2 regions of the Paenarthrobacter sp. NPDC090522 genome follow, and region 2 is predicted to be linked to the other one. Evidence: predicted binding sites of a transcription regulator. Region 2 holds the regulator's gene; the other holds the start of a gene.

Region 1 (4,467 bases), on a different contig from region 2:
TGCCCGGACCCATTTTGACCCCCACCGCACGGCCGGATGCTGCCAGGCCCTCGACGAACGAGAGCGGGGGAGAGAATGCCTCGGGGTCCCAAATTCGCTTTGTTCCAGAGGTTGAGGTGGTCCGTCGGGCCGGATCGAGCCACACACCGTCCACCCCGGAGAGGTCCACAGACGTGGCATCGGAATGTACCACCGTGGCATGCGGGAACGGCATCAGGTTGATGGTTGCGCAGGCGGCCGTCGTCTCGTCCATCTCCACCGCGGTCACGTTGACGTCCATGGACGCCAGCGCCAGGGAATCGGCACCCAACCCGCACCCCAGATCAGCAACGTGGGAGATCCCTGCCTTCACGAAGCGCTCGGCGTGCCGGGCTGCAACATTGAGGCGGGTGGCCTGTTCCAAGCCCGCCTGGGTAAACAGCATCTGATGGGCGAACTCGCCGAACTTGGCCTCGGCCTTGGTCCGCAGGCGCGACTGCGTCAGGACGGCGGCCACAAGCTCGGGGGAGTGCCCGGCCTTGCGCAGCGAGGCGTTCAGGGCCAGCGCGTCGGCTTCCCGGTAGGGTCCCAGCGAGCCAAGCAGTTCCCATCCTTCGGTGGTGAGCAAGGGCGCGAGGTGTTCCTGGGGAGCGTTGGGCATGGCATCCAGCTTAACGTTTCGCGTCCGGGGCTGAGACCGGACCGATCAGCCCGATAGGGTTGATTTCATGGAAGACACCGCAGCTCCGCAGCCCTCCGACGCCGACAGCCCGGACGGGAACCAGCCCGTCCATCCAGGAGCCGCAGAGCATTCCGCCGGCCGGTCCCTCTCCACCTATGCCCGCCCGGCCTTGATTGCCGGCGTCGTGATCGCCGTGATCTGCGTCGGCCTTCTCATAGTGATTTTTGCGTTGGACTCCTTCAATGCCGCCGCCTATTCGGTGACGGGCAAGAGTGTCAATGACGCAACCGACGAGGCCCGCGACATCCGGGAGCTGTACAGCGGAGTCCGCGCAGGCGGGATCATCGGCTTGGTGGTTTCCGGCGTCGTCGCCGTTGCAGCCGGCATCGTTCTGTACCTCAACCGCGGGGCCTCTGCGGCGGACGGCGACGACGAGGACTTCGACCTCGATGACCTGAGGGACCAGTAAGCCGGGTTCACCCATGACGAAATGCTGGCACTCACCTTGACCGAGTGCTAACGCCTTACATAGAGTCTTGGTTAGCACTCTCCCTTGGTGGGTGCTAACCACGCCAGGCAGCTACCGGCACCGCGACGACGGTTGCACGCCTCGGCACCCTTGTTCTTTGTCCATGAATCAGCTCATGAAAAGGAGAGATCCGAGTGTCGGTCTCGATTAAGCCTCTTGAGGATCGTATTGTTGTTCGCCCGCTCGAAGCAGAGCAGACCACGGCTTCCGGCCTGGTCATTCCGGACTCCGCACAGGAGAAGCCGCAGGAAGGCGAAGTTGTTGCAATCGGCCCCGGCCGCTTCGATGACAATGGCAACCGCGTACCGGTGGACGTAGCCGTTGGCGACGTCGTTATCTACTCCAAGTACGGTGGAACCGAAGTCAAGACCGGTGGCAGCGAGTACCTCGTTCTGTCCGCCCGCGACGTCCTCGCGATCGTCGTCAAGTAACTTCCTGGAACCCCGCACCGCAGGCATCGTTGGAATATCCTCCAGCCGCCAGTGGTGCGGGTTTTCCGTTCTGAAAGGACACAACCATGGCAAAGCAGCTTGCGTTTAACGACGCTGCCCGCCGGTCGCTTGAGGCCGGTATCGACAAGCTCGCCAACACCGTCAAGGTGACCCTCGGCCCCCGCGGCCGCAACGTGGTGCTGGACAAGAAGTGGGGCGCCCCCACCATCACCAACGACGGCGTGACCATCGCCCGCGAAGTTGAGCTGGACGACCCCTACGAGAACCTTGGCGCACAGCTGGCCAAGGAAGTCGCCACCAAGACCAACGATGTTGCCGGTGACGGCACCACCACGGCAACTGTGCTCGCCCAGGCCCTGGTCAAGGAAGGCCTGCGCAACGTCGCAGCCGGCGCCGCTCCGGGCGAGATCAAGCGCGGCATCGAGGTTTCCGTGGAAGCCATCGCCGCCCGCCTGCTGGAGAACGCCCGCGAAGTCGAAGGCACGCAGGTTGCCAACGTCGCAGCGATCTCCGCACAGAGCGACGAGGTTGGCGAACTGCTGGCCGAGGCTTTCGGCAAGGTGGGCAAGGATGGTGTCATCACCATTGAAGAGTCCTCCACCACGCAGACCGAACTGGTCCTCACCGAGGGCATGCAGTTCGACAAGGGCTACCTTTCCCCGTACTTCGTCACCGACGCAGAGCGCCAGGAAGCCGTCCTCGAAGACGCGCTGATCCTGATCAACCAGGGAAAGATCTCCTCGCTGCAGGACTTCCTGCCGCTGCTGGAGAAGGCCCTCCAGGCTTCCAAGCCGCTCTTCATCATCGCCGAAGACATCGAAGGCGAAGCCCTCTCCACCCTGATCGTCAACCGTATCCGCGGCACGCTCAACGTTGTGGCCGTCAAGGCTCCGGGCTTCGGCGACCGCCGCAAGGCCATGCTCCAGGACATCGCCACCCTCACCGGTGCACAGGTCGTGTCTCCGGACCTCGGCCTGAGCCTGGACACCGTTGGCCTTGAGGTCCTGGGTACGGCACGCCGTATCACGGTCACCAAGGACAACACCACCATCGTGGACGGTGCCGGTACCGAGCAGGACGTAGCCGACCGCGTTGCACAGCTCCGCGCTGAGCTCACCCGCACGGATTCCGACTGGGACCGCGAGAAGCTGCAGGAACGCCTGGCCAAGCTGGCCGGCGGCATCGGCGTGATCAAGGTTGGCGCAGCCACCGAGGTTGAGCTCAAGGAAAAGAAGCACCGCATTGAGGACGCTGTCTCCTCCACGCGTGCCGCCCTTGAAGAAGGCATCGTTTCCGGCGGTGGTTCCGCCCTCATCCACGCCCTCAAGGCGCTGCACGAGGCTCCCGCCGTCAAGGCTCTCGAGGGTGACGCAGCTGCCGCTGTCGGCATCGTCCGCCGCGCCCTGACGCAGCCGTTGCGCTGGATCGCCCAGAACGCCGGCTTCGACGGATACGTGGTGGTTTCCAAGGTCTCCGACCTGGACGCCAACCACGGTTTCAATGCCAAGTCCGGTGAATACGAGGACCTGATCGCCGCCGGCGTGATCGACCCCGTCAAGGTCACCCGCTCCGCTCTCCGCAACGCCGCTTCGATCGCTGCCCTGGTTCTCACCACCGAGACCCTGGTTGCCGAGAAGCCGGCAGAGGAAGAAGACGCACACGCAGGCCACCAGCACTAAGCTGCCTGCTCCTGGAAACCCCGGTCACGCCTGCGTGGCCGGGGTTTCTTTGTGCCTTCTGGGGGGTTCGGGATGGCTATTGTCCGCGTACGACGGCGGGCGGTAACCTGACGCTGGAAGTGGCGGTTGCGTACGCCAACCGTGCCGCTTCCACCGGAGAAGTGAAATATGACAGCACCTGTCACTGCCCTGGACCTGGGTCGCTCGGCTTTCACGGAACGCCGCTGGAGCGACGCTTTGGAGTGCCTCGTCCGCGCCGATTCGGAGGGCGGGCTGCCGCCCCAGGACATGGAGCTCCTCGCCTCGGTTGCCATGTTGCTGGGGCTTAACGGTGACGGGGTGGAGTACCTCAGCCGGGCGCACGACGAGCATCTGACCGTGGGGGATCCGGACAGCGCTGCACGCTGCGCCGCATGGCTGGTGATGTTCCTGATGGACATGGGCGAATACGCGCGGGGAAGCGGGTGGCTGGCCAAGGCCAAGCGCCTGGTGGAGGGACTTGGACATCCTTCTGCCGGCGAGGGCTACCTGCTCATACCGACGGGCCTCGGCACTCTGCGTGGCGGCGATCCCGAAGCGGGTTACGGGTTCTTCAACAGAGCGCTGGAGATTGGGGAGTCGCTTGGCGAAAAGGACCTCCAGGCCATGGGCCGCCTTGGCCTTGGCACGTCCCGGCTGGCGCTGGGCTACCCCGAAGAGGGCCTCCTGTTGCTGGACGAAGTGATGGTTTCGGTGACTGCCGGCGAAGTTTCACCCATACCCACCGGGATCATCTACTGCGCCGTCCTGGGTAGTTGCCGGTTGGCCCAGGACGTAGGAAGGGCCCAGGAATGGACGGCCGCACTGGAGCGGTGGTGTGGGGAACGCCCTGACATGGTGATGTTCGGGGCGCAGTGCCAGGCTTTCCGCGCCGAGTTGCTGATCCTCCATGGTGCCTGGGACGAAGCTTTGGCCGTGGCCCGTGCCGCCGAGGGACGGATCCGCAAAGGCGATCCCGACGCGACGTTTGGTGCCTGGTACCAGGAGGGCGAAGTCTTCAGGCTCCGTGGCCAGTGGGAAGAAGCCGAGCAAGCCTTCAAGATTGCGTCGGAGACAGGCTTCGAACCGGAACCGGGCCTTGCCTTGCTTCGGCTCGCGGCCGGCAAG
Region 2 (4,467 bases):
AAGGCAGCCGAGGATTCCACCGAAGTGCGCCAACGTGGCCCACTGCCGGTCTTCGCTTGCCGTAAGGGGCAGTGCATTCGCAGGTGCGCCATGGTACTGGGGCTGGCCTGCGGCCCTGCCCTGTTCTTCTGGAGCGTTCTCTGCCACGGTGTCTTCCCTTTGCTGTAAAAATGCGGTGTTGCTGTCCCAGAATACTGGGTCCGGACTCCCTGCAGGGACCATCCGCCCCTGAAACGGGCAGGTGTCCCTGCTCAGGGGGCGGTCAGGAAGTCGATGACTTCCTCCACGCGCCCCAGAAGGGACGCTTCCAGGTCCGCATACGTCCGCACGGCACCGAGCAAGCGCTGCCAGCCGAGCCCGATGTCCTCCGCCGTTTCGTGCGGCCAGCCGAAAGCCCTCAGGATTCCCGTCTTCCAATCCGTGCCGCGAGGCACGTCAGGCCACTGTTCGATGCCCAGTACCTTGGGGCGGATCGCCTGCCATACATCGACGTAGGGGTGTCCCACGATCAACACGTTTCCCTTGGCTCCCGGTACCTGCATGGCCTCGGCCGCAATGCGTGACTCCTTCGAACCGGCCACCAAGTGGTCCACCAGGATTCCGAGCTTGCGTTGCGGACCGGGTCCGAAGGCGGCGATGGCGGACCGGAGGTCGTCCACGCCATGGAGCGGCTCCACGACGATGCCTTCCACCCGGAGGTCGTCACCCCAGACCTTTTCCACGAGTTCGGCGTCGTGCTTGCCTTCCACCCAGATCCGGCTGGCTTTTGCCACTTGTGCGCGTTGGCCCTGGACTTTGACAGAGCCCGACGCCGTCCGGCCGGGCTGGACAGCGCCGGCCGGTTGCCTGGCGGCCGGGGGGAGCAGACGAATGGCCTGGCCCTCCAGGAGGAAGCCGAACCCCAGTTGGAAGGACCGCGTCTTGCCCCGGCGGTCCTCAAGCGACACGATGTGCATTCCGCCGGACTTCTCTACCCGGACGACCTCGCCCACCCACCCGGATTGGACGTCTTCCAGGACCATCCCGCGCTGGACAGGCACGTCCGGAAGCTGCTGTTTGACGGGTGCGGAAAGGTCCTGCGGACCCCATGTGTCGAAAGCCAAGGACTTCATACCTCTTCGCGCTGGGTTTGATGGGCCGGTACCGGGTGGAGCCGGCTCCCCGGACGTCATCCGCGGGCGTTTTCAATGCTAGCAACGGGGTGGCCCATACTAGACTTGTTAGCACTTAGGCATGTTGAGTGCTAAAAGCAAGGGTCAGCCCGGGTCCATCCCATGCCGGGCAGCCCGCATTCGGAGCGTCGACAGGAGGTGTTGCACATGAGTGAGCCGCGCAAGCTGGAAGTGTTGCGTGCCATCGTCGAGGATTACGTGCACTCACGGGAACCTGTCGGCTCCAAGGCACTGGTGGAGAGGCACCATCTGGGCGTTTCCAGTGCCACCATCAGGAATGACATGGCCGTCCTGGAAGAGGAAGGCCTCATTGCCGCTCCGCACACCAGCGCGGGCCGCATTCCCACGGACAAGGGCTACAGGTTGTTCGTGGACCGGATTTCCCAAGTGAAGCCGCTCTCGGCCGCCGAGCGCCGGGCCATCCATTCCTTGCTTGAAGGCCCCGACGATCTTGACGACATCCTGGAGCGGACAGTCAGGCTCCTGTCGCAGTTGACCAACCAGGTAGCGGTGGTGCAATACCCGCACTCCAAGCGGGCCTTGGTCCGGCATGTGGAGTTCGTGCTGCTGGCACCCAAGCAGGTGCTGGTGGTCCTGATCGCGGACACCGGCAGCGTGGGACAAAAAGTCATCGATGCCGGAACCGAGGTCAGCAACGAGTCGTTGCTGGCCCTGCGTGCGAGGTTCCTGGGCAGCATTGCCGGCACTCCTTTGGAGCTGTTGCCGCAGGTGCTGCCCTCCGTCGTGGCCTTGTGCAGGCCGGAAGTCCGTGGGGTGGCGCAGGTCCTGGCCTCCGGACTCCAATCCCTCAGCGATACCAGTCGCGAAGAGCGGATCCTGATGGCGGGAACAGCAAACCTGGCCCGCTCCAACGTGGACTTCCCCCTGAGCATCGGCCCTGTACTTGAGGCCCTCGAGGAACAAGTAGTGATGCTTCGGTTGTTGTCTGACATGGGTGATGATCCGCGCGGGGTCACCGTCAGCATCGGTCGAGAGAACCCCTATGACGGGCTGTCCGAGGCCTCGGTGGTCGCCACGGGTTACGGCTCCGGCGCCAAGGTAGGCATCCTGGGGCCCACCCGGATGGACTATCCCACCACCATGGCCGCCGTGCGGGCCGTGGCCCGCTACCTTTCCCGTATTCTCGGCGGCTGACGCCGGCCACCAACGTAAGAACCGCAGGACAACAAGGAAGAGATACTGACTTTGAGCAGCCACTATGACGTTTTGGGAGTCTCCCCGGAAGCCACCGGAGAAGAGATCAAAAAGGCGTACCGCAAGTTGGCGCGAAAACTGCACCCGGACGTAAACCCGGGCGAGGATGTCGCTGAGCAGTTCAAGGCCGTGACGCACGCTTACGAAGTGCTGTCCGACCCGCAGAAACGCCGCGTGTACGACGCCACCGGCAACGAGAACGGAACCGACAACGGTTTCGGTGGCGGCTACTCCGGGCAGGGCTTTGCCTTCCAGGACATCTTCGATACCTTCTTTGGCGGTGGCGGCGCCGGACACGCAGGTCCTGCCTCACGCGTCCGGCGCGGCCAGGATGCCCTCATCAGCGTCCGCATCGACCTCAAGGACGCGGTCTTCGGCGTCAACAAGAAGCTTGAAGTCGACACCGCGGTTGTCTGCCCCACCTGTGATGGCAGCTGCTGCCGTCCCGGAACGCACCCTGAACGCTGCGACATCTGTGGTGGCAGCGGCCAGGTCCAGCGGGCAGTCCGCTCCATCCTCGGCCAAGTCATGACCACGGCCCCGTGTGGCTCCTGCGAAGGCTTCGGCACCATCATCAAGGACCCCTGCAACGAATGCAGCGGCCAGGGCCGCATCCGCAGCCGCCGCTCGCTGACCATCAAGGTGCCGGCGGGCGTGGCAACGGGAACGCGCATCCAGCTGTCCGGCCAGGGTGAGGCAGGCCCTGCCGGAGGCCCTGCCGGCGACCTCTACGTTGAGATCCGCGTCAACAGCGATTCCACGTACATCCGCGAAGGCGACGACCTCCACGCAACACTGAGCGTGCCGATGACTGCTGCCGCGCTGGGAACGGAACTGACCCTGGAGACCTTCGATGGCGCCCAGGAAATCGACGTCAAGGCGGGCACGCAGTCGGGTGAAATCATTACCCTCCGCGGTTTGGGGGTCACCCATCTTCGTGGCTACGGCCGCGGAGACCTCAAGGTGCACTTGCACGTCGAGACGCCGGTCAAGCTGGATGCCGCGCAGGAAGACCTGCTGAGGCAGCTTGCGAAGTTGCGCGGTGAGCAGTTCACGGAAGGCAAGCTCGTAGCCAGTGGCGGCATGTTCGCCAAGCTCCGGGACAAGCTCGGTAACCTGTAGCGGTGAGCAACCCCGTCTTCTTCACCCCGGCCGGGAGCCTGGACGGACTGGGGCCGGGTTCCGTGTTCATCCTCGAAGGTCCTGAAGCCCGCCACGCCGTGACCGTGAAGCGGTTGGCCGTCGGCGAACCCGTGGATCTCGCGGACGGGTCCGGCGCCCGGCTCACTGGCAAGGTGTCCGACGCCGGCCAAGGCTCGCTTTCGGTGACGGCAACGGACGTGGTCTTCGAGGAACAACCGTCGGTGCGGCTGGTGCTGGTCCAGGCCCTGGCCAAGGGCGACCGGGACGAGCTCGCCATCGAGACCGCCACGGAACTCGGCATCGACGCTGTCATTCCCTGGCAGGCGGAACGTTCCATCGTGCGGTGGAAGGGCGACCGTGCGGCCAAGGCCCATGCAAAGTGGCAGTCGGTGGTCACCGCCGCTGCCAAGCAGGCACGTCGCGCCTGGATCCCCGAGGTCAGGTCCATCGTGGACTCCGCATCGCTGGCCAAGGCAGTCGCTGAGGCAGACGTGGCCGTCATCCTCCATGAGGATGCAAAGAATGGACTGCGGTCCGTCCTGGAAGGCGCGGCCCAACTGGCCGGTGCCGGCCCCGACGCACCCCGGGAAGTCCTGTTGATCGTTGGACCGGAGGGTGGCATCTCGCCGCGCGAAGTAACCCGCCTTAGCGATGCTGGTGCCGTGACGGCCCTGTTGGGCCACCATGTCCTGAGGTCATCGACGGCCGGGCCTGCCGCCGTCGTACTGGCGAGCGATGTCCTGGGGCGCTGGCAGGAGGCTTGACCCAGGGCGTCAGTTGACGTTGAAGAGCCTGGTATCCAGTGTCGATTCGTCGGCTTGCCCGGAACTGTCCACCTGGGTCACGCGAAGCTCGTAGCGCCCGGGCTTCAGCGTGGCGCTGAAGGTGAAGACGCCGAATTGTCCCGGTTCACCGGTGGATTTTACTTGGCCGGTGA

What was found. The regulator HrcA, encoded in region 2, represses chaperone genes, less so after heat shock. The targets are predictions, from matches to a motif close to TTNGCACTCGNNNNNNNCGAGTGCNAA.
Region 1: groES (co-chaperone GroES) is a predicted target of HrcA. The motif match lies at 1,155-1,181, and genes of this name have one in related genera.

Annotation. Positions count from the first base shown of each region.
Region 1 covers NZ_JBIVXL010000004.1:75,730-80,196, reverse strand. The annotation lists gene ACIQT2_RS05950 (SAM-dependent methyltransferase) at 1-640, opposite strand, end outside; gene ACIQT2_RS05945 (hypothetical protein) at 708-1,130, shown strand; gene groES (co-chaperone GroES) at 1,325-1,621, shown strand; gene groL (chaperonin GroEL) at 1,708-3,321, shown strand; gene ACIQT2_RS05930 (LuxR C-terminal-related transcriptional regulator) at 3,490-4,467, shown strand, end outside.
Region 2 covers NZ_JBIVXL010000001.1:254,154-258,620, reverse strand. The annotation lists gene ACIQT2_RS01180 (DUF4870 domain-containing protein) at 1-147, opposite strand, end outside; gene ACIQT2_RS01175 (DUF3097 domain-containing protein) at 252-1,103, opposite strand; gene hrcA (heat-inducible transcriptional repressor HrcA) at 1,320-2,327, shown strand; gene dnaJ (molecular chaperone DnaJ) at 2,379-3,509, shown strand; gene ACIQT2_RS01160 (16S rRNA (uracil(1498)-N(3))-methyltransferase) at 3,512-4,294, shown strand; gene ACIQT2_RS01155 (GerMN domain-containing protein) at 4,304-4,467, opposite strand, start outside.